DNA from 3 places in the Paenibacillus sp. FSL W7-1279 genome. Region 2 is predicted to be linked to each of the others. Evidence: riboswitches for the same ligand, from Rfam matches in the RefSeq annotation. Region 2 holds a riboswitch; each other region holds the start of a gene.
What was found. Region 2 has a riboswitch for cyclic di-AMP ahead of MKY82_RS20510 (C40 family peptidase). Riboswitches for the same ligand answer to the same signal wherever they lie in the genome.
Positions count from the first base shown of each region.

Region 1 (10,375 bases), 3.0 Mb from region 2:
GAGGAGAACAAGCTTAAGGGCAAACAGACACTCACTTGGACTCATCCAGGCAAAAAAAGCGTAAACGAGCTGTACTTTCATCTGTATCCCAATGCTTTTGCTTCCAATGACACGACTTTTATGAAGGAATCGGGCGGCAGGCTTCGTTCCGATCCCATGCCAGATGACGGATACGGCTCCATGACCATTACCAGCGTGAAAACAACCGAAGGACTGGCCCTGACCCATCGCCTTCAATTTGTTCAACCTGACGACGGCAACATCAAGGATCACAGCCTTGCCAAGCTAAGGTTGCCTAAACCCATCAAGAGCGGGGAGAGTGTTACCATTCATTTGGAGTTCGAGGTCGAGCTTCCCAAAATATTTGCCCGCATGGGAACCACCGAGAATTTTATCATGGCTGGCCAATGGTTTCCGAAAATTTCGGTCTATGAACCGGCCGGTCTTCGCGGAAGAGCAGAGGAAGGCTGGAATCTTCATCAATACCACGGCAACTCCGAATTCTATTCCAACTTCGGCATTTACAGCGTTCGCATTCGAGTGCCCGAAAATTACATTGTCGCCGCGACCGGATTCCCTACCAAGCCTGCCCAAAAATCAAACGGGGAAAAAATTTATCAGTTTTACGCGGATGACGTACATGATTTTGCCTGGTCGGCATCGCCAAACTTTGTCACGGCAGAAGAAGCATTCTCCGCACCAGGCGTACCTGGCGTCCGCATCAAGCTGTATCTCGATCCAGCCCATAAAGACTTATAGGAGCGTTACTTTGATGCCGCCAAGTCGGCACTCGCTTCGTTTGGAAAATGGTACGGAACCTATCCGTACTCCACGTTGTCCATCGTCGTTCCGCCTGAATCGGGCAACGGTGCAGGCGGCATGGAATACCCGACGCTGGTCACAGCCTTCGGTGCCAAGAACGATTCGCCGGGATATGAACTGGAGCGGACCGTTATTCATGAGATCGCCCATCAATATTTTTACGGAATGATTGCAAGTAACGAATTTGAGGAAGCGTGGCTGGACGAGGCCTTTGCAACCTATGCAGAAGAACGAGTGATGGAAAAAGAATACGGTATTACCTCCAATACGGCGGCTCAGGGAGCATCCATTACTTCCCCTGCACCGCTGAAGATGGAATCCTGGAAATACAGCTCTCACGAAAACTACGCACTGAATGTATATACGAGGGGCAAGCTGGTGCTGCAAGGCATCGAACGGCAGGTCGGTCCACAGATGATGGGCAAGATTATGCATACCTATGCCCAGAAATACCGGTTCAAGCATCCAACCACATCTGACTTTCAGAAAGTCGTCGAGCAAGTAAGCAAAACGTCCTGGCAGTCGTATTTTGACCAATATGTATATGGAAGCCAGATGGCGGATGTCGCCATCGACGTGATCAAAACCAAAAATAAAGGCACGGCTGAAAATCCTCGGTATGAGTCCACGGTCCAGATTACGAGCAAGGACGGGGATATCACCGATGTGCCGATCGTGTTCGCCTTTGAGGACGGCAAAACGGTGGAACGAACCTGGAGCGGCAAAGACGGCAAAGTGGCTTACACCCTGGAATACAGCTCTCCGCTCGCCTGGGCCATGGTTGATCCGAAGTACTCCATCGTCCTGGAGAATAAACACATTAATAACTATATGAAGGCAGGAATGGATCCGACGGTGGTTACACGCTGGAATCTCAGTATTACCAAGCTTGTGGAGACGCTGTTCGGCAGCCTGTCATGGTGAGGGGGGAGCACATGAAAAGTTACGCAGGCCAAGGGTGGATCAGTGTTAAAGACCAGCTATACGTCTCGATTCTGCTCTTCTTATACCGTTTGCTGTGGGGATATTGCCTGTACCGACTCGTAAAATCGGCAGTCGTCCCCCTTCTGATGCGATATCCGGATTCCGCCCCTAACGAGCTCAGCCGTCTTTTATTCTTCTACGAGGGCGAGATGAGCCTGTCCTTGAGCAGCACAGTACACACTTACGGATGGCTTTTGGCCGGTTTGCTCTTGATCCGGATGTTCCTCACCCCGCTCATTCGGGCCGGCATCTTCTACAACCTTCACCAGGAAGCCAAGGGCGAGCGCGGTTTATTCTTCTTCACTGGCATGCGGAAACTGTGGAAACCCGTAACGCTATTCTATCTGGTTGAGCTTATTCTCACCTTCGCACCCGGTTACTGGATTCTGCCCAAAATCCTCCCGATTCTGCTGAATGGAATTCAGGAGCCTGTACTGCTGCTTCATGCACTGCCCTATGCAGCTGGCTGGTTCTTGTACGCCTATCTGATCCGCCTGTTATTGCTCTATATGCAATTTGGCCGTACCGGCGATTCCAGCATGATCAGCTCTATCCATGCGCTCTTCCGCCGCTTGGGCACAGCAATGCTGTTATCCATCACCATCGGCGGATCCGCCTGTGTCATTCTGCTGCTCCTGAGCTCGGCCTCGCTCTTCTGGGCCGGGTTGATCGGCTTAATTATTCAGCAGGCCTCTTATTTCCTGAATGGACTTTTCCAAATTTGGGCAATGTCCGCTCAATATCATTTGTGGAGAGATTCCTCCTCACAGCATCCTTAATGGTTACAATTCGTCACCCTATAATAATGAAACACGCTCGTGAATAAGCTGTAATCAGAAGCGACACGTTTCTATCCCGCGCTAGATTTTACAGAGAATAAGAGTTCATTTATCCTCTATATTACAAATTTCTGAACGCCAAATTACAAAAAAACCTGTTCCCTCAAGATGGGGACAGGTTTTTTTGTTTAAAAATAATGTTTCCTCGTTTGCCAAATTGTTAATACTCTGCTAAAATAACGAATATGTTAGTAACAACTTTGTCATCTTTACTGTAACTTTTATGTAGGAACGTTGTAATTCGCTAACTATGTTGGAACGTCAAACGTCAATGAATGGGTTCATCAACATTTCAAGGAGCCGAATTCCCATAACGATATGGGAAGCGGGGGATCCGTTTTGGGTGAATTGATCTCGCAAGAGAGGGATCATAGGGGACCTTCAACCGAACCCTTAAGCTAACCTCGCAGGCAATGGAAGGAGCTTTTGTTTTGAAAAAGAAGTTAACGGCTGTTTCTCTAGGCCTCGCACTCGCACTCACATTAGGGACCGGAAGCGCTTTCGCCGATTCCAAATTAAATACTGCAATCAAACCAGCCATTGGTGTTTCTTACAAAACAGGTGGAACTACAACGAATGGATTTGACTGCTCCGGATTCACCAGCTATGTTTACAAGAAGCTTGGTCTTAGCCTGCCCCGCACGTCTGCAGCTCAATACAAAGTAGGTACGGCCGTATCCAAGAGCAACCTGAAAGCTGGCGATCTCGTGTTCTTCAACACATCCGGTAGAGGTGTATCTCATGTGGGTATTTATGTCGGGAGCGGCAAATTCGCTCATTCTTCATCTTCGCGCGGTGTCATTATCAGTCCGCTGAGCCAGAGCTATTACGCTAACCGATATGTAGGCGCTAAGAGAATTATGAGTCAGAATACGTACAAATCTGTAGCTGTGAGCTACAATTAATGTTGGAACTTAATTGATTTACTCTTACAAGAAAGCCCTGGGTTTATGAGATTGTGCCGATCTCATCCAGCGGCTTTTTTCTTTTGTTGATTTGTGTGTATACCTTTATAACGTTCAGGACAGCAAAAAAGTTCCCGCTTTTCGAAAAAAAATAAAATTTATTATACAATTTCACTTCACTTCGCCATGTCTTCACATCATCTATCCTTTATATACCCTTCTCTCCCTTCATTAAACACCCATTTTGGAAAAATATTGATTTTCCTTGGTGCTTCGACAGCTAATGCTATTGAAAAATAGCGAAATTCACCAAGAAATAATTGCCAATCTCGCTTGCTGTCTGATAGAATGGACGCAGTAACAACTTTGTCATTAATGTAAGTGCTTTAATATATAGATTGCTATGCCTCGCGGCATCGAAAAGGAGCTTTCCATGCTGAAGAAAACATTATCGACAGCAGCCCTAAGTATCACGCTGTTGTTCACTTTGGGCGTTGGCAGCGTCTTTGCTGATCATGCGCTGGATCAGGAAATCGATAAGGTTCTAGGTACAAGATACAGCTACGGTGGTACAACCACGAGCGGTTTTGACTGTTCCGGCTTCACCATGTATGTTTATGCTAAACTCGGTCTGAAGCTCCCGCATCAATCCGGCTCTCAATTCGACATGGGGACAAGCGTGTCCCGTAAGGAGCTGCGCGCTGGCGATTTGGTGTTCTTCAACACATCGGGCCAGGGCATCTCCCACGTCGGCATTTATGTCGGCGATGGCAAATTCGCCCATGCTTCCTCCAACCGCGGCGTGGTTATCAACCGCCTGGCAGAGGATTACTACGATCAGCGATACGTGGGTGCAAAGCGTATCATGAGCGATGATAAGTATGAAGAGTCGGTCGGTGAATCATCCTAAGCTATAGAGGCTAATCTTCCCTATACATAATGCTTGCCCGTTAAAGGAGCCCTTACCTCTCTTTGGCGGGCTTTTTTGATGCAACCTGGATGCTCGTAATATGGTTATTATTTATGCAGACGATAGGAGGACTTCGCAAATGGATGCCACACCGATTACATTTCACACCGTGGTCATGCGTGAAGAGCACGCCGAAGAAATATGCGCCTGGGCCTACCCTCCCCCCTATAATATCTATGGCTTTCTTCCCTGGGAGCAGATGAAAGGGCTTGAGGTGGAGTTTGGCGATCCGGACATTCGCCGAAGACAGTACATCTCGGTTCTGGATGAGCGGGAGGCCCTCTGGGGATTTGCCCAGCTGTTTCCGATGCATGAGGTGACACGAATTGGACTTGGCATGCGGCCTGATTGGTGCGGGCGTGGAATGGGTAAACGATTTATGCAGACGATTGTCCGGGAAGCCAGACGGAGGCGGCCTGCCGACGAAATTGACCTTGAGGTAATGACCTGGAATGAGCGAGCAATCCGCGCTTATCAAAGGGCAGGCTTTCACATCACCGATACGTATGAGCGGCTTACGCCAACGGGCAATGCCCTTTTCCACTGTATGGTGTATGAGCCCCCTACAAATGAGGAATAGTAATCTTTGTCTATATGAAAAAGCACAATTTTGTGTACTTTTTATGAAGCTACGCCGTATAGTTGCTTTTTTTGTCACAACTGGCTATGCTGTCTATGGATGTTGGTTTATAATGGAGACAAGTGCAAAAGTGCAGTATACATAGAAGGGACGATATGACGATGCAAAAATGGATCATGAGCGGATTGTTCTTCGTCGCATGTGCGTTGGCTATCGCGCTGATGTTTACGCTCCCAGGTAAGGAACAGGTAGCTCAGGAAGAGAAGCCGACCATGCCGGAAGTGACTCTCGATGCAGCCGCAGCGGAAGCCACACTGAAAGCAAGCTGCATTAGCTGTCACGGCGACCAACTTCAAGGCGGCGCAGGGCCGGCTTTGAATCAAGTAGGCGGACACATGGATGCGGACGCGATCTTCAACGTTGTAACCAAAGGTCGTAAGGGAATGCCTTCCTTTAAAGACCAACTTAAACCTGAAGAAATCGCAAACATCGCGCTGTACCTTGCTGAGAAAAAATAAATCAGCTTATACGCAAAACACGCTTGCACCTGGAGTTGTTCCCGGTGCAAGCGTGTTTTTTTACATATTGGGGACTTCTAAAGGGACTAATGGCCTCCCCGTTCTATTGTCCCGACTTGCCATCCTTCGAACGACTCTTCTCATAGGCTTCGTTAAACTGCTGCGCTTCCTTAATATCCACAGCCGTAATGCCACCGTCGTCCCAAGAAGTGAGACGAAGTGTAACGACTTTATAATCTATGGTGATGTAGGGGTGATGTCCGAAAGCTTCCGAAATAGCTGCCACTTCATCAACAAAAGCGATTCCCTTCATGAAGGAGGAGAAGGTATACTTTCGTACAATCCATCTCCCTTGTTCAAATTCCCAACCCTCAAGCTTTTCCAGATGAGCCTCTACTTCTTGCTGCGTATAAAGCATCTTTTATCTTCCTCCCCGAAAAAAACCTATCTTAAAGCCGACTAACCGTAATATGGGCTATCTGTCATCTATTCTATTCTGCCCTGTTTCTGTTGATAACTGGAGTGATTACACAAGGGCCACAAAAGCCAACTCTTCCTCACCAATCAAAATATGTATTCGATGGTTCGTCTGATCATGCATGACCACGCCGCTGCCAACATTAATCACCGGCTCTGTGCCCAGCGCATAGAACAAATCCTCTGCCAGCGCCTCATGGACCTCATTTCGCTCGGCTTCGCCCAAATTGCCCCAATCCTCAGCTTCCATTTCAAAGAAGACATAGCTGTCGGAAATTCGCCCGACCGCCTCGGTCAGTTCTGCCAGAATTTCGCCATAATCCCTTCCGTGCTTAACGCCCATCTTAATCACTCCTTTCCTTGCCGTACTTAGCTTCGTTTCCCTTCCTTCCATTATACCGGAAATTACAACTAAAAAAAAAAGCCCGACCTGACGATAAATAGGATAACGCCCCACATAAGGGGCCCGGTTCTCCATGAGAGCCGTTCTGACGAATGGATTCGTTATTTTATTTCTCACGGATGAGGTGTGGTATGGAAATTTCAACAATTATAGGCTTAATAATCGGTATCGTCGCGGTACTGGTGGGCATGATCCTGAAAGGTGCCTCCCTTCTCGCTTTGTATAATCCGGCAGCCTATCTAATCATTCTTGGCGGTACGGCAGCAACTTTATTCATCGGATTTCCGCTAGTCGAGCTAAAAAAGATTCCGAAGCTGGTCAAGATGACCTTCGTGAAACAGAATCTGATGGACAAAACGGATATGATCAAGCTGTTTATGGAGTGGGCTTCGATCACACGCCGTGAAGGACTTCTGGCTCTGGAAACCAAAGTCGATGAAATCGATGACAGCTTCCTGCGTAATGGGATGCGCATGATCATCGACGGCAACGATCAGGAATTCGTACGTGACGTTTTAATGGAAGATATTAATGCCACCGAGGAGCGCCATCGTTCCGGTTCATTGATCTTCTCGCAGGCCGGTATGTATGCACCTTCCCTCGGGGTACTCGGAGCCGTTATCGGTTTGATCGCTGCACTGTCCCACATGGAAGATATGGGCGAACTCGCTCATGCTATCGGGGCTGCATTTATTGCTACCCTGCTCGGTATCTTCACCGGTTATGTTATCTGTCACCCGATTGCGAATAAACTCAAGCGTCTGTCCAAACGCGAGGTTGAAATCCGCCTGATGATGGTAGAAGGCCTGCTGTCTATTCAATCCGGTGTATCCACCATTGCAATCAATCAAAAGCTCTCCGTGTTCCTGACACCGTCCGAACGGGCTGAGCTCAGCGAGAGGGAGGCTGGTGCTAGTGAGCAAAAAGACTAGGCACGAGCCGCATGAGGAGCATGCCGACGAATCCTGGCTTCTTCCTTACGCAGACCTACTGACCTTGCTTCTGGCCCTGTTCCTGGTGCTATACGCCATGAGCGCGACAGACGCACGCAAATTTCAAGAAATGAGCGAAGCCTTCAGCGTTGCTCTCACTGGCGGGACCGGCGTGCTGGATTACAGCAAAACGGAACCCAGCGATGATCCGCCCAATATTAAAGATCATAAAGCGACATCCCCTTCCGTTCCCGCAACAACACCTGACCAACGACGTGCTGAGCTGATGCGTCAGGAACAACAGGATCTGGAGAAGTTAAAGAAGCAGCTCGATAATTATATTAAAAATAACGGTTTAACCTCGGAGCTCAGCACCAAGTTGAACCACTCCCAGCTTGTCATTACAATACGGGATAACGCCTTGTTCCCTTCCGGCGAAGCCGTTGTGAAGCCGGAGGCCCGCAAATTGGCCATGGCTATCTCACAAATGCTTCATAAGTTCCCGGACTATGAAATTATTGTATCCGGACATACGGACAATGTGCCAATCTCTAATAGCCGATATCCGTCGAATTGGGATTTAAGCTCGGATCGTGCCTTGCAGTTCATGAAGATTTTGCTCACCAACTCGGAGTTGGATCCTAAACGGTTCATGCCGATCGGTTATGGTGAATACCATCCGATTGCCGATAACAACACCGCTGCTGGGCGAGCGAAGAACCGCAGAGTCGAGGTTTCCATTATACGTAAATACCAGGATAGTGCGACCTTTACCAGCGTGAATGAATAACTCAACAGGGAACGGTCCCTACAGACTATAACACACAATAAACAACCGATGCATCTGGTCTCCAGATCCATCGGTTGTTTTGGTTTAGGGTTATAGATGTATTTCAGCCTCCTACTCGAGCCTATAGTTCAGCAGCCGACCAAGCTCTTCCTTCTCCTTCTCGTTAAGATCACGCCAAGCGCCGATGCGTTGACTGCCGAGACGGATATTCATAATCCGGATTCGCTGTAATTTTCGGACCTCATAACCAAAAGCGCTGCACATTCTGCGGATTTGACGATTTTTCCCCTCCGTCAGAATGATTCGGAACACTCGCTCAGACATTCGAGTGACCTCACAGGGCAGCGTCATCTCACCTAAAATCTTGACGCCGCTGGACATCCCGCTAAGGAAGGATTCCGTTACCGGGCGATCCACCGTCACAATGTATTCTTTCTCATGTTTCCCCTCGGAGCGAAGGATCTTATTGACGATATCCCCATCATTCGTCAGCAGAATCAGCCCCTCGGAGTCCTTATCCAATCGTCCGATAGGAAAAATACGCTCCTTATGGCCTACGAAGTCTACAATATTGCCCTTAATATGCGGTTCGGTGGTGCTTGTAATCCCGACTGGCTTATTAAGAGCAATATACACATGCTTCTTCTTATCTTGAAGCGGCTTTCCCTGAATCCGGACATCGTCTCCTTCTTCTGCCTGGCTTCCAAGGACTGCAACCACGCCATTGATGGTAACCTTCCCGCTCTCCACCAGCTTGTCCGCTTCACGCCTTGAGCAATATCCCGTTTCACTGATAAATTTATTGATTCTCAAGATGCCATCCCCTTATCTGTAACTACTTCTTGCTTATCCCTCGATCGCATTCCGCTGAATCGCAGGCAGAACTATACTCACCTTCGTTCCTGCTCCTACTTCACTCTCGATTTCCATCATACCCCGGTGGCCCTGAATAATACGCTGGCTTACCATCAATCCCAGCCCTGTGCCCGTTTCCTTATTCGTAATAAACGGTTCGCCAAGATGCGGCATCAGCTCCTCCGGAATGCCTTGCCCTTCATCCCGAATGTCGATTTGGACCCATTCACCCTTCGACCTTGAAAGCTCAATCCAGATCCTCCCGCCATCCGGCATCGCTTCAATCGCATTCTTGAGCAGATTGATGAACACCTGCTTGAGCTGGTTCTCCTCACAGTGTACGTAGGTTAGTGCTTCAGTAAACTTCAATTTGAACTCGATGCTGTACAAATGGGCTTGGCTGTCGAGGAATGAAATGACATCTCTCATAATGATTCTTACATCCCTCTCTTGGAAATGAATCGCCTGCGGCTTCGCTAATATCAGAAATTCACTGACAATCAGATTAATTCGGTCCAGCTCCGACAGCATCAGATCAATATGGTCCGGATTGACCTTGTGGGTCTGCTTCTGAAGCTGCAGAAATCCACGGAGGGTCGTCAGCGGATTCCGGATCTCATGAGCAACGCCGGCAGCCAGCTGGCCAACAGTATTGAGCTTCTCCGAACGTCGCAGCAGCTCCTCGATGCGATTGCGTTCCGTCACATCCCGAGACACGCTAATCATGGAAGTAACCTCACCGTTCTCATCGCGCACCAGCGAGGTGCTGATGCTGACCTCAATAGCGCTTCCATCTTTATGAAGGCGGACCGTCTCCACTGGAGGAAGCCGTTCTCCGGCCCGCAGGCGGCGGATGCGTTCCTTTTCTTCTTCCTCTTTAGCGGGAGGGACAAGTGCAGGCTTCCGTCCAACCACTTCGTGCGCCTTCCAACCATACAATTGCTCAAACGCTTTATTTACACTAATAACCCGTTCATAGGTATCGGTTGTATGAATGGCGTCGGCTGTCTGATTAATGACAGACTCCAGATATTCCTTAACGGACTGATTCTCGTCGACCATTTGCTTCAACTGGCTCGTATAGTTGCCCAGATTACGTGTCATCGCATTGATTCGACCTGCAAGCTGACCCAGCTCGTCCCGGCTGCTTACCTCCAGCCTTCGATCAAAGTGACCATCCGACACATCATTTACAGTTCCAAGGATAGCCTGAATCGGCTTGGTAAAATACCCCGCAACAATATAACTGCCGAATATCACAATTTCCAATAAAACCAATGAGATCGCCACAAGACTGATC
Region 1 covers NZ_CP150215.1:97,049-107,423, reverse strand. The annotation lists partial or broken gene MKY82_RS00510 (M1 family metallopeptidase) at 1-1,746, shown strand, start outside; gene MKY82_RS00505 (hypothetical protein) at 1,758-2,585, shown strand; cyclic di-AMP (ydaO/yuaA leader) riboswitch at 2,934-3,073, shown strand; gene MKY82_RS00500 (C40 family peptidase) at 3,077-3,550, shown strand; gene MKY82_RS00495 (C40 family peptidase) at 3,987-4,460, shown strand; gene MKY82_RS00490 (GNAT family N-acetyltransferase) at 4,600-5,100, shown strand; gene MKY82_RS00485 (cytochrome c) at 5,262-5,618, shown strand; gene MKY82_RS00480 (4a-hydroxytetrahydrobiopterin dehydratase) at 5,722-6,036, opposite strand; gene MKY82_RS00475 (hypothetical protein) at 6,145-6,438, opposite strand; gene motA (flagellar motor stator protein MotA) at 6,630-7,430, shown strand; gene motB (flagellar motor protein MotB) at 7,414-8,220, shown strand; gene rluF (23S rRNA pseudouridine(2604) synthase RluF) at 8,332-9,033, opposite strand; gene MKY82_RS00455 (ATP-binding protein) at 9,067-10,375, opposite strand, start outside.
Region 1: linked by a shared signal. The riboswitch ahead of MKY82_RS00500 (C40 family peptidase) and the one ahead of MKY82_RS20510 (C40 family peptidase) in region 2 are both predicted to bind cyclic di-AMP.

Region 2 (10,375 bases):
TCTTCTTTAACATTGCACCAGTTAGTCTAAACGACTACACCCTTTTTAAGGATAATATTTGCGTACAGCGCTTTTTCGCCGGTCGACACGACGACATAAGCATTCTTCGCCCGCTCATAGAACGAGAATCGCTCTACCTCATCAAATTGGACGGGAACGGCATGAAACTGCTTTACGATCTCACGGTATTCATTCCAGATCGGAGTTGCTACGGTATCCCCCGGCGTCACAGCCATCAGCGCTACCGGGGACTCAACATACGTATCGAGCGGAAATAACGGCAATATCGCGTTTAATAACGCAGGAATTCCGTGTCCGTCTGCCCGGACCAACCGCTGGGCATGACTGGCTGCCGGAAAATTGGCATCGCCGAGCACAATTTCATCCGCGTGCCCCATCTCCATCAGAATCTTCAGCAGCTCAGGCGAGAGCACATGTGATATGCCTTTTAGCATGATATGACATCCTTCTCTATCGAATTTAGATGTAAGGCTTGGAATATTAGGAGACCGCCATTCGCTATGAATCCCTTAAACTTACTGTTGTACCTGCTGTTGTTCGACAATGGACTTGTAATGCTGGAATGCTGCCTCCCAATCCTCGTTGGACTCAGGCCCGTACCAGGCAAGCGGAAAAGACCGCTTGACGAGTTCCACTCCCTCTTCCCGATTGCGCAATGTGCCATTCGCCACAAATTGAACCAGCATGTTCCCGATGGCACTTGCCTCAATCGGTCCGGCCCACACTGTTCGGCCCATGGCATTGGCCGTATAACGGCACAACAACTCGTTTTGAATGCCGCCGCCAACCATATGAAGCCCATCGTAGTGGTGCCCTGTCAGAACCTCCATTCGCTCAAGCACTTCCCGGTATCTCATAGCCAAGCTCTGCAGTATGCACTGGACATACTCTCCGGTGCTATGAGGAATGGGCTGCCCTGTCTCCCGGCAATAATCCCGGATTTCAGCCGGCATATCCGCCGGATTCATGAAGCGCAGGTCATCCGGGTTTATGAAGCTGCGGAACGATTCCGCGTCCTGAGCAAGTTCGACCAGCTCTGCAAATGAATACGTCAATCCTTGATTCTCCCATTGACGCTTGCACTCCTGAAGAATCCAAAGGCCCATAATATTCTTCAGTAATTGAAAGGTTTGATAGGCTCCACCCTCATTGGAGAAGTCTTCCTCCAGCACGTCCGTATGGACAAGCGGCTCCGGAAGCTCGGTTCCTAGAAGCGACCAGGTACCGCATACTAGATAGGCAAATCGGGAGGTGTTCGCAGGAACGGCTACCACGGCGGATTCCGTATCATGCGATGCCACGGCAATCGCTTTAATCGCCGGAACGCCCAGCTCTTGCGCCACGGCATCCTGCAGCCTTCCAATCACGGTTCCCGGCTGTACGGGTTCAATGAACAGGGATGCGGAAAGCCCCAGCTCCTCCATTAAGGGTTCATTCCACTTGCCTTCTGTAACATGATAGAGCTGAGTCGTGGTGGCCATAGTGAACTCGCACGCCTGGACCCCCGTCAGATAATAGTTCAGTAGATCCGGAGTGAGTAGGAACTTATCTGCAATATCAAGCATCGGAGATTTTGACTTTAGCATCGCATTTAACTGGAAAATCGTGTTAAACGGCATGAATTGCAGACCGCTTTCTTGAAACAGTCGTTCTCTCCCGACCTGCTCGCAGGTTTCCTCCACCATGCCTTCCGTCCGCAGATCCCGGTAATGATAAGGAACTCCGATGAGCTCCCCGTTACGGTCAATCAGTCCATAATCGACGCCCCATGAATCGATGCCATAGCTGACCGGTTGATAGCCGGCTTGGAACGCTTTGCGGATGCCATGCTTAACCTCCTGCAGCAGCATCGGGAAATTCCAGTGCAAATGCTGTCCCATCTGGACGGGTATATTGGCAAAGCGGTGAATCTCGGTAATCTTCAGCATGCCGGGCGATTCATGATCAGAAGAGGTGATCTCGCCCAGCAGCGCCCGGCCGCTGCTGGCCCCCAAGTCAAACGCAAGCACCGCGGATGAATTGCTCATAAGCCGCATCCTTTCTCACCTTAGTACTTTACCGATCCGAGTTTCAACAACCGGATCTGACCCACAATCTTTTATTTCATCTTCTGCAGGAGCTGAATACGATAATCTTCGCTCTCCAGCGCAGCGATATCATCCACTTCCTGATCTGTCAGCGGCACCGGTGTGCCGGCAGCCTTGGCGCTCAGATAAATTTTGGCGCTCTCTTCAACTACCTGGGTTCGGTAATACGCTTCACGCAGATTCCGGCCGGTTGTAACCAGTCCATGGTTACCGAGCAGGATGGAACTGGCCGTCGTTACTTTCTCCGCGACGGCATCTGCCAGCAAATCTGTCGTAGGAATGATGTAAGGGATGTATGCCGTACGTCCAACCAATGCCGCCTGGTCCGGAAACATCACCGGCAGCTCCCTCTCAACCAACGTAAAGGCAATGCAGTGGGATGGATGTGTATGCACCATCGCCCCGATATCGGGGTTGCTCCGGTATCCATACAGGTGCATCAGCACTTCGGACGAAGGCCGTAATCCTATATCGGTAATATCGCCGGTCGGGATATCGACTTCGATCCATTGCTCCGGTTCAATCTCCTCCAGCGCAAAACCGCTCGGGGACAAATACATTTTGTCCCCGGCTCTCGCGCTGATGTTTCCTCCCGGTCCTACAACGAGTCCGCTGTCGACGATTTTTTTGGCATACTTGCAGAGTTCATTTCTCGTTTCCATGTTCAGCATGTTCTCCTACTCCTCTCGTTAACCTTATTTATATAGAGGACCGAAGTTCTGACAAGCGCGGAAGTCTGCGCTCTCCGGATCGGTCGTTCCGAACATTCCCCATGCACGTGGGCGGAACACCTCTTCGGCTGGCACATTATGCATGTTGACCGGAATGCGCAGGACCGAGGCCAGGGTAATGAGATCCGCTCCGATATGTCCGTAACTGATTACGCCATGGTTAGCGCCCCACTGGTTCATGACCTCATAAACGCTTGAGAACGCACCCTGTCCCGTAAGGTTCGGCACAAACCAGGTCGTTGGCCATGTCGGGTCTGTACGCTTATCGAGCGTGTCGTGTACCTCCGCCGGCAGATCCACAGAATAGCCTTCGGCAATTTGCAGCACGGGACCAAGACCTTTTACCAGGTTAAGACGGAACATCGTCATCGGCATGCCGCCGCGCGTCAGGTAGTCGGTCGAGTAACCGCCGCCCCGGAAATACTCCAAGTTAGCCGGTCTCCACTGCGTGGCCTTCAGCGTGCGTTCAACCTCTTCCTCCGTGATCTCCCAGAACGGCTTCATAGCCGGTTTGCCATCTATCTCCTGCTCGCCCGTTCCATCCAATGCAGCCGAGCCGGAATTGATCAGATGCAGGATGCCATTCTCTGCTTTTCCTTCAAGCTTATAGCCGGTAACCCGTTCTACCGAAGCCGGACTCCAGTAAGTACGCACATCCGCGAAAATCTGTGCCGTATTGGTTAACAGGTATCCGAACAGCATGCCGACTCCGTTCAGGCTGTCATTCTCGGTTGCCACGATATACGGCGAACGCCTGCCGTTCCAATCGAAGGAGGAGTTGAGGATGGTCTCCAGGAAATCACCGTTAGGGGAATGATCCGTCCACTGCCGCTGACCTTGGAATCCGGAAGCGATAGCGCTGTGACCCTGAGCCTCCTCTTCAAAGCCAAGCTCCTTCAGGCGCGGATTACCGATCATCAAATCGCGGGTGATCAGCGTCATTTTGACGACGGTTTCCCACTCCAGATCCTTGCGCTCCCGACTGTTCTGGAGATGATCCGGATTGTTATCCGGTCCTTCCGTACAATTCTCCTTCACCCAAGCAAGCGCCTGTTCATATTCTTCAGGATCATAGATGCCTTCTTCCAAGCGGCGCGTAAACTCGCTCATATCTACATATTCGTTCCGCATGCCCAGATACTCCTGGAAGAAGCTGTCGTCCACGATCGAGCCGGCGATGCCCATCGACACCGAGCCCATGGACAAATACGATTGTCCGCGCATGTACGCTGCAGCCAAGCCGCTCCGTGCAAAACGCAGAAGCTTCTCTTGAACGTCGTCCGGAATACGGGTATCCCCTTCATCCTGAACGTCTTCGCCATAGATGCCGAATGCAGGAAGCCCCTTCTGGGCATGGGCCGACAGTACCGCGGCTAGGTAAACCGCGCCTGGACGTCCTGTTCCGTTAAAGCCCCATACCGCCTTCGGACGCGAAGGATCGACATCCATCGTCTCGGTGCCGTAACACCAGCAAGGCGTAACGGTTATGGTTAGGCCGACTTCGGCATTTTTGAATTTTTTGGCGGCTGCAGTTGCTTCAGCCACTCCGCCAATGCACGTATCCGCAATCACGCATTCAACTGGCTCGCCGTTCGGATATTTGAGCTCCTTCGTCAACATCTCGGCGACGGCCTTGGCCAGATTCATGGTCTGTTCCTCGAGTGATTCGCGAACCCCTCTCCGTCTTCCATCTATCGTAGGGCGAATCCCGATTCTCGGAAAACCGTCTCGCCATCTGTAATCGTTTTCAATTGTCATGTATGTCACGCCTTCCTATAAGGATTATGACATCATTGTAAGATGATTCGGTGCAAGAGATAACCCACTATTTTGTTATATCGGCTCCTAATTTCAGCAAGACAGTGAACCATCCCGATTAGCAGATGTAAACGATTTCCGCACTGAAAGGGCGTTTTGCATTATAATAGGTAGAGGATGTTGCTTTCCAGGAGGGACAAGACCGTGCCAAAGATCGAAATCTCGCATAGCAAAAGCGATCACTTCCGCTTCATCAAAAATCCGCAGCTGCTCTTTGCCGGGCAGGTCGTGGACGAGGACTTCTTTTATGGACCGCCACAAATTCATGATTTCTGCGAGATCATCTATGTTGTAGAAGGACGCGGAGAATTCACGATTGCAGGAAAAATATACGAACTCCACAAGGGCGATGTCGCGATTTATAACCCCGGCATTCCTCACGAGGAGAGATCCATCACGGACGGACCCTTCAAGGTGATCTACTGCGGCGTGGATTCGCTTCACATTGAAGGGGTTCCCCAGGGGATGCTGCTCCCGGCCTATGTGGAGCCAGTCATATCCTGTGAGAAATACGCCTATAAAGTGGAAAGCTATCTTTCCGAGATCCTCCGTGAATGCGATTCGCAGGTGCTGGGGTATGAAACGTTGAGCACCAACTTGCTGATGTCATTGATTACCGTCATCTATCGCATTGTGGACGTTAAACACCAATTCCAGTCCTTGAAGGGCAAGAACGAAATCGCACTGCGGACCAAACACTTTATCGACACTAACTATACCCAGAGCATCAGTCTCAAGGACATTGCCGATACGATGTATGTTAGTCAGCATTATTTATCCCATCTGTTCAAAAAAGAAGTCGGCGATTCCCCCTTCAATTACTTGATATCCCGCCGAATTGAAGAGGCCAAGCGCCTGCTGGCGGATTCCGAAATGCCGGTACATGAGGTTGCTTCCCAAGTCGGTTACGGCAATGATAAGTACTTCTCGATGTTATTCAAAAAAATTACCGGTCAAACACCGAGCTCGTTCCGGGAACAGAGCAAAATGGGGATTGAGTAAAGGATTGCAGTATTATCTTTCCAGCAAAGCAGGCAGCCGTTGTGGTACGGCTGCCTGCTTTTTAAATATGAACGGCAATCTGCCTTCAATGTCTTCAAAAGTATGGGGCATGCTTGATTTTGATGGGACCGACCGCTTCGATCTTGCTCTGGCATCCCAGTCGATAGCCTTCTTCGATTTCTTCTGGATCGAGGCGCCGCTCTTCGGCCAAATTGGGCTCGGACAAATACTCGATTCCCTCCACCACCATGCAGCGGCAGCGCGCACAAGTTCCTCTTTTGCAAAAAGAGTTCCAGTCCACCTCATTCCGCTCGGCCAGATCAAGCACCGTCATGCCAAGAACAGGCGCCACGCTGCGGCGAACCTCGCGGCCTGCAAGCTCAATGATCGGATCCGGTACGGCTTCCATTATCTCTTCTGCTGGAGGGATCGAGGCTTTGTCTCCGCTATCCCCGCCCTTTTTCTTCTTCCAGAATTTAAACACCCGTATTATCCCCCTATGCATGTCATCATCAGGTTATGTATCAAATCCTTCATTTATTATACTGGAAAGTTTAAAAAATCAATATGCTTACTCATATCTATTCTATGACATTGACATCATGGAATTGGAACTCTATGAAAATTTTGCTATACTAGCGTATGCTAGACCCAATTCCATATTCTATGAAATCATTCTATTATTTTAATGGATCGGAGGAAATACATAAGCATGCTGCACAAACAAATAGGAAAAACAGCTGTTGCTGCCGTTCTTGCCTTATCCCTGCTCGGCACCACCTCCCATGTTAGCCAGGTACATGCAGAGCCTGCCATATCGGTAAAGCTGGATGACGTTACGCTAACCTTCGATGCGGCTCCGCGGGTTGACAAAGGGGTCACCTACGTTCCATTCCGGACGGTTGGAGAAGCACTGGGCATTCAAATCACATGGAATAGCAAGACGCAAACCGTGAAGGCCATTGGCAGCGTGAAAGGCCAATCGACTGAAGTATTACTTCAAGTGGGGAGCACGAACGCAACCGTCAATGGAAAAAAAGTGAAGCTTGCAGCTCCGCCGGTGGAGCGGGAAGGCCGTGTGCTGATCACGCTCAGCTCGTTCAGCAGCCAATTCGGCGTTGATGTCGGCTGGAACCAGGCGACTCGTACAGTCTCCCTCGTATCGCCACAGCGCGACATGCATTTGAGAGCTTTCTATGCATTACAATCTTTCCAAGAACGGGATCTTGTGGGATCCATGAATTCAGTTGCCTTTGGCTGGAGCCGCATCGATCGCGAGGGTCAGTTCACGCTTCAAGGGGATGAGTACCGCCTCCCCGCTGCGGCTGGCGACGTTACGCCGCAATCGATTGTAGCAGATGCTGCAAATCAGAATATTAAACCATATCTCATGGTTTATGCCTTGGATGGGAACGGCGAGTTAACCAAGGTCCTAAGCGATAGCAACCTGCGCCAAAAGTCTATTGAAGGCATCACATCCGCGGTAGCGGAGAACGGATTCGGCGGTGTTGTGCTTGACTTTGAAGGGCTCGGATTTAAACTGGATGCCGTGAAGCAGCAGAAGCTGCTCAATGATTACGTCAAGCAATTGAAAGCCGCATTGCCGAATGACGTTGCCCTGTCTTTAGCCGTGCCGCCATTGAACAGCGCCTATAAAGGTTATGATTACAAGACACTGGCCTCTATCGCTGATGACCTGATTGTTATGGCCTATCAGTACAATCCGGTTGGAACCAAATCTCAGGTTCCCGAACCGAACAGTCTGGTGGACCAAGCGATCCAGCTGGCACTCCAAGCAGGCGTCCCGAAGCAGAAGCTCCTGCTTGGCATCAGTTTAAGCAGCGAAACCTCCACTTCCGTGGACGATAAACTCGGCTTGGCCAAACGTTATGACCTGAAGGGAGCCGCCTTCTGGCGTCTGGGCTTGTTCCGTCTCTATAATAATGGAATGGAAGCTGCCGTGAATGCCTCTGTTGTTAAGGAGTAACCGAACACCCCCTTGTGGGATGATAGACTTATAGTAACAAAAACGTCTATCGACGTACTTTCACAGATGACAGACAGTTAGTAGAAGTTTTTCTTGCGATATCAGGAAGTCACAAGCTTCGAAGTTTATACTCTCTCATATCTAAAAAAAGAAAGCCTGACAAGGTCATCCCTTTGTCAGGCTTTCTGATTATGTATCGTACTCTAAATGGCTGCGTAATCCAACTAGCTTGCGCTTCCTACCAGCTTTGCATAGTTTTCTTGACTCAAAACACGACGTGCCGTGACATAACGCGGCTCGTAATAGGAATCGCTAAGCTTGCTGATTCTGACTCCCTTGCTGCTGGAAGCATGTGCAAATTGTCCGTCACCAATGTAAACGCCTGCATGAGAAATTCCGCTACCGCTCGTATTGAAGAATACCAAATCTCCAACCCGCAGATCTTGGCGATCCACATGTTCACCGGCTTGAGCCTGGCTTTGGGAAGTGCGCGGAAGATCAATGTCGAAATTTCTAAACATGTACAGTATAAATCCGGAGCAATCAAACCCGCTGGTAGTCGTTCCGCCCCATTTGTATGGAGTTCCTACCAATTGCTTCACTTGATACTGAAAATTCGGTTGTTGATCAGCAAATGCTGAAACGGCACCAGAAGAAAAAATAATTGCAGACCCTAGCAAAGTGATGACAAACTTCTTCAAAATATGTTCTCTCCTTCGATGCCTACGGAGTTAGCTAAGGGTTCGGTTGAAGGTTCCCTATACTCTCTATACAAGAGTAATTCACCCAAGACGGTTCCCCCGTTTTCACAAACGAAATTCGGCAAAATTCATTAACGTTTTGTAACCTTCTCTTAATATAGTATACAAGCAAGGATGCTGTCAATGATATCCTAAAAATCTATCGTTTTATGTTTGGAGCTGTCGTAAAGATGAAGAATTTCGGCAGGAGATTGGTTAACCGTCTCACTCAGTCATGACAATTATGTAACTCTGTTCTCCTTTCCGCGCTGCTTTTTTAATTAATCTAGCAACTATTTACAAATCTATGCGTTTACATATCAGAAATGAAATTAAAGAGGTGATCCATCACTTATGAGTCAAATAACGATGGCAGAAGCACTAGCTGTTCGGGCAGCAATTAACCGTCTCATCAATCAGTTGATGTCGGAACGCTTGAACAACAGCAGCACGATTATTGAAAAAGGGGAGACGGCGGAATACCCTACGCGCAGCGTAGATGCCATTACGGAAGAAATCGAAGCGGCCGCGGCGGATTATAGGAAGCTGGATTTGCTGATGGCAATCTCCAATACCACGCAGACTATTCCCTGGAACGGCTCCGACATTACGATCATGGAAGCGATCGAGCTGGCCAAACAAATACGCAGCGATATCGGACAGCTTGCCCATCTCGGTTCCCGCAAGAAGCTGGAGCGCCAGAGCAGCCGTGGCAGCGGAGACGGTGCCATAACGCTGTTCAACGTCGCCTTATATGATCCAGAGGCTTATCAGGCGCTAGCCCGCAAGAAGGAACGCGAGGTAACCAAGCTCTCTTCGCTGATTGAGCATGCCAATCATACGTCTTTGATTACGTTTGACGCATCCAAGTACATGGAATAGCGACAGCCGCCGGCTCCAAGCCTGCAGGTCACCCCACGTGCGGGTTTGGAGCCGGCGGTTTCCGCCGGCGGGCGGGAAAGTGCGAGCAACCGTTTATTGTTTGTCGGATACAAACAAACCTAACCAGAAACCAAAAAAATCGACTCCAGCGCAAACGGATGACGGTTTACGGTTCACGCCTATCACTTGTTACTTGTTACGGACTTATGACGCAAATAAATGATCGCTCCGTTTCCCGCTCTCTCTATGAATAATTGGAAAGCCGCCCTTCTGAGGGCGGCTTTTGTTGATTTCTCTTTAGCTAGGTAACTGGATACTACGTCGTCATTCCGAGCGCTCTTTCTGGTATCTATTTATCATTGATCCTATTCGTATCATTCTCTTCAGGCCTATGCTACTGGAACAAAGCCGCAGCTCCAACCAGACCAACATCGTCCCGAAGTCCTGCAGGAACGATCTCGTACGTCCCTAAATAGGACGGCATGACCAGCTTATCCGTCATTTCCCGCAGCTGCGGGAACAACAGCTCACCTGCTCTGCTCACACCCCCGCCAATGACGATGCGATCGGGGTTAAAGCTGTGAATGACGTTAACCAGTCCAAGCGCCATGTAATAGATGGCACGATCAATGACCTCCATTGCAACGGGGTCTTGAAGACGTTTGGCCTCGAATACATGCTTGGCGTTCACTCCCGCATCAGCTGCCGCCAGTTCTGATATGACACTTGGCTGGGTAAGCATTCGCTGGGATGCTGCGAGTCCGATGGCTGTTCCAGAAGCAAATACCTCCCAACAGCCGTGGCTGCCGCAATTGCACTGCGGACCGCTGGGATCAATGATATGGTGTCCCAGTTCCCCAGCAAAGGAACTGCTGCCCAGGAACAGCTTCCCATCCAGCACGATGCCTGAGCCGATACCGGTGCTCAGCGTCACGTACACCATGTTCGTCGCCCCTCTTCCGGCACCTCTTACATACTCTCCCCATGCGGCTGCATTAGCATCATTCAGCACCTGAACCTCCGTATGCAGCTCACGTTCCATCCATGCTTTGAGGGGAACATTCGTCCATTGCGGCAGATTCGTCCCATGGATGACAATGCCCTCCC
Region 2 covers NZ_CP150215.1:4,612,162-4,622,536, forward strand. The annotation lists gene fucU (L-fucose mutarotase) at 27-455, opposite strand; gene MKY82_RS20480 (rhamnulokinase family protein) at 537-2,048, opposite strand; gene MKY82_RS20485 (class II aldolase/adducin family protein) at 2,120-2,779, opposite strand; gene MKY82_RS20490 (L-fucose isomerase) at 2,804-4,597, opposite strand; gene MKY82_RS20495 (AraC family transcriptional regulator) at 4,802-5,659, shown strand; gene MKY82_RS20500 (2Fe-2S iron-sulfur cluster-binding protein) at 5,754-6,143, opposite strand; gene MKY82_RS20505 (stalk domain-containing protein) at 6,372-7,646, shown strand; gene MKY82_RS20510 (C40 family peptidase) at 7,871-8,347, opposite strand; cyclic di-AMP (ydaO/yuaA leader) riboswitch at 8,351-8,481, opposite strand; gene MKY82_RS20515 (hypothetical protein) at 8,741-9,268, shown strand; gene MKY82_RS20520 (ROK family protein) at 9,663-10,375, opposite strand, start outside.

Region 3 (10,375 bases), 460 kb from region 2:
TTCGTGAGCTTGAGCGTGATGGAATCATCGATAGAACATCGTATCCGGAGCCTCGGCCTAGAGTAGAATATACGCTGACACCGAAGGGTCGAACCATGATTGAACTTCTGGATTCGATGAGTGGGGGAAGAAGCACATCCTATCTGAATGTAAGATATCAGCCCCTAATTCGTTTGCCGTGGACAGGGCTGATGATCTCGTTGACGCGGGCGCGAAAAGGGCAGCAAAGGTGGGCGAAAAAATTGAGACTACCCTCCTGGATATCATATGCCTTCATGTCAACGATTGCTTGATTGTTCTGATAATGAAAATACATTATGACTTGACATTGGAGCTTACTCCGATGTTATTTTGAATTCATGGAAAAACTTTATTCTATACAAGAAGTTTCGCAGCTGCTTGGGATTCCAAAGGATACGCTTCGGTACTATGACCGGATAGGAATCGTATCACCGTCCCGTGAAGACAATCGGTACCGCAGGTATTCGAAGAACGACCTCATCGAATTGATGAATATCCAAATCATGCAGTATGCGGACTTCACGCTTGACGAGATGAAGGGAACGTTTGGATTCCACAGGAAGGAGAAGGTAGACCCTGCTTATTGCCGTGAGGTTGCTTCGTTCCTCGATGCCAAGAATGCAGAAACGCGCACGAAAATGGCCCATCTGGAAAAGGTCAGTCAGTTGCTTGACGTAGCAGCCGAAACGCTAAGGGACTTTAATCATGAAAGCGACCAACAACTGGCAGAAATCGTTCGCGAGCTTTACCGCTCTATTCACAAGAAGGAACCGGAAATATCTGAGGAGGGATGTCATGGGCATTAAGGTTAGGAATTTTTATTTTTTGACTGCCGGCCTTCTGGCGATACTGTTCGCCTTTACGCACGCATGGAACGGGCAATCCATTGTGCTGCCAGTGCTCCATGTGAGTGCGATAGCGATGGACACCCAAACAGTATTCATGTATGTATGGCACATCATCACGGCGGAAAATCTGATTTTCGGCTTTGTGTTCATTCTTATGTCATTCCAAAGTGAACGATCAAAGACCCACTTCGCCGCCTGGACCATCGTATCGCTTCTGATCGTCCGGCTGCTGGTCATTCTTGGTATAACGGCATTACAAGACATATCGGCGCTTATGGATACGTTAATCGATTCGATTGCGATCGTAATCTATCTCATCTTCATCATAATGGGCATAAGAAGAAAGCCGAAGGGGTTCGGAGGTCAGATGAGCGACTATTCATGAAAAGACTGTCCATTCATCGGGTGGAACAAGGGAAAAGGATAAGGGGGATACTACTTTTGTGAAATAGAAGGACTGTCGGTAATATTCCGGCAGTCTTTTTTATGATCTATCCGCCCTCGCAAGTTCCTAAAATTGTAAAATAATCTAGATATCATATTTAATTTGCTAAGTGTTTTGAAACCGCTATCATTCTATAATTTACTTGGAAAGGAGGTAAAAGGAAAAATACAAGGGAAATCGCATGCTAAGCACAGCCAAGAAAATCAACGCAAGGCACAATTCGACAATATGAGGAGGTAGATTATGTTTAAGTTTAGAAAGAAAATGATGACGGTTATTTTTGCAGCAACCATGAGTTTTGGTATGTTTGCGACAACCTCAAGTGCAGCGACCGACTACTGGCAAAATTGGACCGATGGGGGCGGAACCGTGAATGCTGTTAACGGCTCCGGCGGTAATTACAGCGTGACATGGCAAAATACCGGAAATTTCGTTGTCGGCAAAGGCTGGAATACCGGATCGCCTAACCGAACGATTAACTACAATGCCGGCGTCTGGTCACCGTCCGGCAATGGGTATTTGACACTCTACGGATGGACGAGAAACGCACTCATTGAGTACTACGTCGTAGATAGCTGGGGTACTTATCGACCTACCGGAACACATAAAGGGACAGTCACAAGTGATGGAGGCACATACGACATCTATACGACCATGCGATACAATGCACCTTCCATTGACGGAACACAAACGTTTGCCCAGTACTGGAGCGTTCGACAATCGAAAAGAGCTACGGGGGTCAACTCCTCCATCACTTTCAGCAACCACGTGAACGCATGGGCAAGTAAAGGAATGAATCTGGGGAGCAGCTGGTCTTATCAGGTGTTAGCAACAGAGGGTTATCAAAGCAGCGGAAGCTCTAACGTAACGGTATGGTAGCCAATCGCCATCCGTAAACTCAACTAACGGACACGGAGGGGAGCATCTCTTAGGAAAACGGAGTTCGGCTATCCGATTGACCGTTCCCTTCGTTTAGCCCTAAATCCGGATACGTTGCGGGTCGTTTTTCGCGGAGACGAACGGCCTTCGACGTAACGGGCAGGCAAGTTGCGGGCAACATGGGCTCTCATTTTTTTATTAGCTTAAAGGAGAAATTATCAATGAGAAAGCTAATAATGTTCCTTTTAATAGCAGCAATGGCTGTGATCAGCGCTTGTTCGCAAGATCAGCCTGAAAAGAAGGATGATTTGGTATTGGTGAAAGGCGGGACCTTTAAGAACAACCAGTCTAACTATGCTGATAAAAAAGAAGCCTTATCGAACTTTTACATCGGCAAATATGAGGTCACCCAAAAAGAGTGGGTGGAAGTAATGGGCAGTAATCCATCTGCATTCAAAGGCGATCATTTGCCGGTAGAAATGGTGAGCTGGTATGACGTTGTGGAGTATTGTAATCAAAGAAGTATCCAGGAGGGCTTGAATCCGTATTACAACATAGACAAGGTGAAAAAGGATGCGAATAATAAGAACGATAACGATGATATCAAATGGACCGTCACGATCAATGAGGGAGCTAACGGTTATCGGTTGCCTACAGAAGCGGAATGGGAATACGCTGCGGGCGGAGGTCAGAATAGCAAGGGTTACATGTATAGCGGAAGCAATAATGCCGATGAGGTCGCATGGTATTGGAAAAACGCCGGAGACAAATACCTATCTGGGGATTGGAACTGGCCTATCATAGAGAGCAATCAGAATCAAACAAAATCGATCGGTACCCAGAAACCCAACGAGTTAGGAATTTACGATATGTCTGGAAACGTAAGGGAATGGTGCTGGGACTGGCACGGCGAATTGGATAGTCCAAGCGGTTCCTTCCGGGTAGTGAAGGGCGGCGGTTGGATCGGCGACGTTACCAACAACGAGATATCCTTCCGAGGGAAGTTCGATCCCAATGGCTTTGGCCCCGATCAAGGTTTTCGTGTCGTTCGCGGAGAAATATGACATTATGTTGTCATGTTTCTTTTTTTATTCCGGACTTAGTTTGTGAAGTTGGTGTTTATCCGTGAGTCTTACCGCAAGGTGGCCGCTGATTTCCTGGCTTGATGCAAGCAAGTCATCACACTATTGACCAGGTGGTCGATGTGTAATACAATTTGGTCAAAATGATATTGACCAGGTGGTCAATCGGTGGGGTGGCGTACAAACCAATGGAGCCAGATAAAAAACAAACCATTTTGCAAGCAGCTTTAGTGGAGTTTTATCACAAGGGCTATGAAGGAGCTTCAACCAATCAAATTACCAAAGCAGCTGGCGTATCCAAGGGAATTTTGTTTCATTATTTTTCGGATAAAAGAACGTTGTATTTAACGGTGGTGGATGAATGCTTAAAGCATTACTACCATTCACTGACTTCGTCACCTATGGATCTCTCCGAGGATCTGTTTCAGGCGATAGAGCAATTATCTCAAAAAAAGATGGATGTATTTAAAAGTGACCCCATCAGGTTTGGATTTATGGCTAAAACATTTCTGATTATGCCGGAAGAGCTGAAAGCGGATCTTCTGCTCAAACAACAACAGATGAACAAGGATTCCATACACCTCCTGGCAAGCAGGATCGATCAGAGCCGTTTTAGGGAAGGAATCGATCCCAAGCAAGCAATCGAATTCGTATTGCTTTCCCTTGAATCTCTAATTACGAAGCAAATGACCAAACGGTACGACGAGAAATCTATAGGAGAACTCGAGGCAAGTGCGGCTTTAGACACGAAACCCTATTTGGACATATTAAGGTACGGCATTTATCGTAAGGAGGGAAAAGAGTGAAAATAAAGTTGCTCACCATCGGAACAAGGGGAGATGTACAGCCGTTCATTGCCCTTGCCCGAGGTCTCCAGAACAACGGACATGACGTGGTTATATGCACATCGCAGGATTTCGAAGGCTTCGTTCGAGGGCATGGTGTCGGTTTCGCGCCAATACAGGCAAATATTATGAAACTAGCCCAATCTGCAGAAGGGAAACGCATGCTGGGCAGCAATCCCTTCGAGATTATGAAGCAGATGAAAAAGCTTATATATCCTATGATGCAGCAAATGCTCGATGACCTGTGGACCGCTTCTCAAGATGCGGACTGCCTCATCTACCATCCCAAAGCATTCGCTGGATATGATATTGCCCAAAAGCTGAATATTCCCGTATTTGCAGCCCATCCAATTCCGATCATTGCACCGACAGGCGCTTTCACCAATCCCATTTTACCTTTCACCTTCAGGAATCGATGGTTAAATGAAAAAAGCTATCATCTCAACCGTTTCATGCTGTTATCCTTCAAAAAATTGTTGAATACATGGAGAAGAGATACGTTACATTTACCTCCACGAAGTCTATTCTCCGATGATCTGCACGTAAATGGACGCGATATTCCGGTGCTTTACGGTTGCAGTCCTTCGATTATTCCATTTGATCCGAAATGGAAGGATCGCGTCTGTATGGAGGGGGTTTGGTTTCTGGAAGATACCGATTGGGACCCACCAAGGGAGTTGGAGTCTTTTATCGCGTCAGGATCCCCGCTAATCGTTATCAGTTATAGCAGCATGCCTCTAAAGCATCCGGATCATGTGCTCGAGATGACTATGCAGGCTTTACGACAAACGGGGCAACGCGGCATCATTCTGGTTGGCTGGAGTGGAATGCAAGTATCCGGTAATGGGGCCGAGAACATCCTGTGTATACAGGAAGCACCGCATGCATGGCTGTTTCCGCGAGCTGCAGGCGTTATTCATCATGGTGGAGCAGGGACGACAGCGGCCGTTTTGAGAGCAGGTAAGCCGATGACCATATCCCCGTTCAATGCGGATCAACCCTTCTGGGCCAAGCGTATGTATGAGCTAGGTGTATCGACAAAGCCGATTCCTGAAAAATCAATGTCAGTAGCCAGTTTGGCTGAGCGAATAGCGGAGCTAACCAGTCATTCAACATTGACAGCCAATGTAATGGCACTGTCAGATAAAATTTCAGAGGAGAGAGGTGTTGATCGAACTGTAGAATTTATTGAGAGACGGCTACACCATCACTTTTGAGAGAATTCCTTTAACAAGGGATATGTGTCCAAAAGTTAAGGTGTTATTGGACAAGAAAATTCTTGATTGGGAACCCTGAGTTAGCCAATCAAGATATGATCTTCCGCATAACCAATTTTGGATGTGCGTTTTTTCTGAGCCAATGCGTAAGCCAGCGTTAAGGGCCCCAGACGACCGGCAAACATCGTTATCGTTACAATGACTTTCCCTACGGGGGACAATTCACTTGTCAATCCCATCGACAAACCGGTGGTGCTAAATGCTGATGTCGCTTCAAACAACACTTCCAAGAAGTGTTCTTCGAGCATACCTTCGGAGATGGTCAGCAACAGGGAAACGCCCAGCACGACCACCAAAGAACTCATGACAACCGCCAGGGCGCGCATGACGGTTTCTCCTGCTATTTTGCGTTTGAAGGCATGGATTTGACCGCCCCCGCGAAAGGTTTGGATCGTAGCTAGGATGAGTACAACAAGGGTATTGATCTTAATACCGCCGCCTGTTCCTCCGGAAGCAGCACCGATGAACATCAGAATAATAATGAAAAACTGAGAAGCCGCCAGCATGCTACCGATATCTATCGTGTTAAACCCCGAGCTTCGAGGCGTTATGCCTTGGAAAAAAGCAGCCAGCACTTGTTCGCTTTCGCTCAATTGGCCAAAGGTTGACGGATTCCAGCTCTCTAAAAAGTATATAAATAGAAAACCGAGCAGGGACAGCGTTCCTGTTCCGACTAGGACAACCTTGGAGTGAAGCGAAAGCTTCTTCCATGAACGTTTTTGGAATACATCCACAATGACGATATAGCCGAGGCCTCCAATGATAAATAGCAGGACAATCGTAATATTGACGATCGGATCGCCGACAAAGGGAGAAAGGCTGTCAGACCACAGGGCAAATCCGGCATTGTTGAATGCCGAAACGGAATGGAAAAGTGCGTAGTAGGCTGCCTGTCCCCACCCGACGTCCTGTTGCCAACGGAGCGTAAGGACAATCGTAGCCAAGGCTTCAAACGCGAATGCAATGAGTACCATATACATGGATAATTTAACCAAACCTTGTGCCGAGGTCGAATGCGTGGTTTGCTGAATAATCATTCGTTGCTTCAAGCCAATCCTTTTCCCCAGAACAATGGCAACCATAACGCCAAAGGTCATAAAGCCGAGCCCGCCAATTTGAATCAAGATCATGATAATGACTTGTCCAAAAGTTGAAAAAACACTACCGGTATCCAAGACAACGAGCCCGTTTACGCATATTGCTGAGGTGGCTGTAAATAAAGCATCCAGCAGACCAATTGACCTCCCGGTGGAGGAAGAGTAGGGCAGCGCGAGCAATGTGGTCCCGATTATTATTAAAGTGAAAAAGACAAGCATGACGAGTTGAGGGGGACTCATATTTTTTTTAAGCTTGTTGATAAACAACTCCATTGTGTCAGGAGCGGAATGTTGTGTATATCGATCTTTTGAATTCATAAATGTTCTTCTCACAAGTTCCACCCTCATTCTTTATTGATCGCCGGGTTTATCAAAGAATTTTCTGTTTTGGAAAAAAGACGACTCTACCACTTTTCCGTGACTTATTTTCAAATATTGGATCTCGTGGTCTGTTTTTATTTTCAGCAAGCCGGTGTCAAAATCGGTATTTAACTCTTTGAAAAATAGACCCTCGGCTATTGGATCGCCCCCGGATTCCTTACCGCCAAGCAGATAATGAGAACCCTCCCTGAACACAGTGACTCGAATTCCCCGTTCATGGGTGTCAGCCATTTGATCATCCATCCTTTGAACCGCTACAATGTGCAAATCCGTTTCGCCGATCTGGTTAAGGAGTTCGTTGACAAACGAACCACGCGTAATTTCTTGCCACCGCGTTTGACCGGATTGTCCGATGATTAGCTGGGTAATTTGATGATTCTTGGCGGTTTCCGCTATGATTTCCGAAGCTTTGCGATCTTCATTCGTTTTGACAATGAAGGTTGCCCCATACTCGTCGCATTTCATTTGCCACTCAGCCATATACCTTTCTTGTGCCTGATCTAACTCATCTTCACGCAAGGGTATAACGCTCAACACAAACAGGGGACACTGAAGAAGTCTGGCTAATTCGCCGCCTCGACGGATGAGACGTTCTCCGTTTGGACCGTAATACACGCATACCAGTATCTTTTCATTGTTAAGCAGAATAATCATTCCTTTCTTTTCTAAACACAACAGCTTTAACAAAAAAGGCCTGGAGGCAGAGAAAAATCTGCTTCTAGGCCTTGGCTGTACGGATCATGGACAAGTCAAAGTAGTAAGAGTGTTCTTTCCCAAGACGCTGACGAGGTTAGCTGTCGGATTCGGGATTGAGAGTTCCCGTTCCTTCTTATCCAGAAAGAATTCACCCCTAAAGCTTAGTCGCTTTGTTGGTTCCCCCGTTCCTCATAGAGGATTAAGCATTCATGCGTATGAAATTTATCGTAATAAATATTATGCTAAAACATGCTGAAAGTAAACAGTTAGCGATCAGTCAACAACATCATATCATTGGATTGCAGCAAAAATTATGCTTTACTATGGTATATACTACGCAAAGAAGTCTACGGGGTTTCATGGTCTGTCGTATCTGAAAGGGGAAAATAGGATGGCTAAAGGCAAATCGGAGCCGCTAAAATCATTAAAACAGTTTAACCTATCATCTTCACGACTGATCCTTCTTGGTTTCGCCGCACCGATTGTAATCGGCGCGATCTTGTTAGCCTTGCCCATATCATCGTCATCAGGTGAAGGTGTAGGTTGGTTAAACGCTTTGTTCACCTCAACATCTGCAGTGTGCGTAACCGGATTGGCCGTAGTGGATACAGGAACCGACTTTTCCCTTTTTGGTCAAATCATGATCATGTGCCTGATTCAAGTCGGCGGTCTTGGTTTCATGACCTTCGGAGTTTTGATCGCCGTTGTGCTTGGAAAGAAAATTGGACTGAAAAATCGACTGCTCCTCCAAGAATCCACTAACGCATTATCAACGCAAGGCGTAGTGAGGCTATCGCTAGGTATTTTTCTGATTGCGCTCATTATCGAGTTCGTCGGAGCAGCCTTGTTAATTGTTCGTTGGGAGGAGGAACTGGGCTTGGGGCAAGCTATTTATTATGGGGTGTTCCACTCCATCTCATCATTTAATAACGCTGGCTTCAGTCTTTGGTCAGACAGTTTGAGCCGGTATGTGGGAGACCCGCTGGTCAACATCGTCATCACCCTGCTTTTTATCATTGGTGGGCTTGGATTTACTGTTGTTCTGGACTTATGGAAGCATAGAAGGTGGAATAAGCTGTCCCTTCATTCAAGAATCGTTTTGTCGACTTCAGCATGTCTATGTTTAGCCGGGTTTATCGTAATTTTCATTATTGAGTTGTTCAACTCCCGTACGTTCGGCTCTTTGAGCTGGGGAGAGCGAGTATGGGCGGCTTATTTTCAAGGCGTGGTGACTCGTACGGCCGGGTTTAATACCATCGACATAGCCGCGATGATGACGACTTCTCAGTTTTTCATGATTTTCCTCATGTTTATCGGTGCTTCCTCCGGATCCACGGGAGGCGGGATCAAAACCAATACATTTGCCGTACTGTTATTCACATTGATTAGTATTATTAAGGGGAAGCAGGACGTGCAGTTGTTAAATCGACGCATCCCCCAATCGATTATCCTCCGATCCATAGCCGTCATGGTGATCTCAGTGAGCGTTGTGATTGTCGCTACATTCTTGTTAACCATAAGCGAGCATAGCTTGCAAAAGGACTTTATGGAAGTTCTGTTCGAAGTGACCTCAGCCTTCGGCACCGTTGGCCTATCGATGGGATTGACGCCTGAGCTGTCTCCTTTTGGTAAAGGAGTCATCATTTTGACCATGTACATCGGCAGACTCGGCCCCTTAACGCTGGCCTTCGCGCTGTCGCAAAGAGTAGTCAAACAAAAGTACCGGTTGCCTGAAGAGAAAGTGCTTATTGGTTAAGAGTGGTCGATCTGCAAATCGGGATACGAAAAAATAAGGTTCAGCTGGAGTCGTTTAATTCGATCTCCGGGGCTGAACCTTATACTCGTTTTATGTTCTGTTTTGCTTATACGGAGGGTTCTTACATATCTGCCCCGTCTTTTTCCTTCACGGGGCTGGCTAATCCAAACTTCTTAACCAAAGGTTTGATGGTTAACCCCTGAACGAGAAGTGAGAAAAGGACAACGCTAAAGGTGAGAACGAGTATATCATCGCGTCCGTCGAAGGTTGGGGGCAAGCTTAAGGCGAGAGCGATCGACAAGCTGCCCTTTAACCCTCCCCAATTCAAAACCACCTTCCATGAAGATGGGAAGGATTTCAGGAAGTACAAGCTTACGTAGACGGCCAATGTTCTTCCGAGTAGAACGATAAGAATGGCTGCTCCGATTAACGCCCACTTGTCCGCGAAGTTAATATGCTTGATTTCTAGACCGATCATTAAAAAAATCAATGAATTTGCGATTAACGTGATGACGTCCCAGAACGAATTAATATTCATCTTGGTTGTATCCGACATCCCGATGCGCGCTCCGTAACTGCCAAAAATCAAGCCGCCCACGACAACGGCAATGACGCCAGATACATGGAAATGTTCGGCAATAAAGAAACTTCCGAAGAACAGGAGCATAGAGAAAGCTATCTCCAGCGGATAATCATCATAGAAGCGAATGAGCTGTGAGAACAGATATCCTAACACGCCTCCAACAGCGATACCGCCAATACTAAACTTCAAAAAGAGCAATACACCGCTGCCTATTCCCGCCCAACCCATTTCCATGTACGTGAGCAAATAAACAGAGGAGATCTGAAATAACACAACGGCAATTCCGTCATTAAACAGCGACTCCCCTTCGATGATGGTTACAATTTTCTTCGGTACGCCTAATGATTTGAAGATGGAGATGACACTGATCGGGTCCGTGGCACTCATCAATGCTGCAAAGGTAAATGCAACAATCAAAGGCAATCCCATAAACCCATACATGGCTAGAGCTATAAGAAGGAAAGA
Region 3 covers NZ_CP150215.1:4,156,413-4,166,787, reverse strand. The annotation lists gene MKY82_RS18445 (MerR family transcriptional regulator) at 360-827, shown strand; gene MKY82_RS18440 (hypothetical protein) at 817-1,254, shown strand; gene MKY82_RS18435 (glycoside hydrolase family 11 protein) at 1,558-2,193, shown strand; gene MKY82_RS18430 (SUMF1/EgtB/PvdO family nonheme iron enzyme) at 2,415-3,257, shown strand; gene MKY82_RS18425 (TetR/AcrR family transcriptional regulator) at 3,419-4,081, shown strand; gene MKY82_RS18420 (glycosyltransferase) at 4,078-5,337, shown strand; gene MKY82_RS18415 (TrkH family potassium uptake protein) at 5,418-6,713, opposite strand; gene MKY82_RS18410 (universal stress protein) at 6,846-7,529, opposite strand; cyclic di-AMP (ydaO/yuaA leader) riboswitch at 7,640-7,787, opposite strand; gene MKY82_RS18405 (TrkH family potassium uptake protein) at 7,963-9,327, shown strand; gene MKY82_RS18400 (sodium:proton antiporter) at 9,449-10,375, opposite strand, start outside.
Region 3: linked by a shared signal. The riboswitch ahead of MKY82_RS18410 (universal stress protein) and the one ahead of MKY82_RS20510 (C40 family peptidase) in region 2 are both predicted to bind cyclic di-AMP.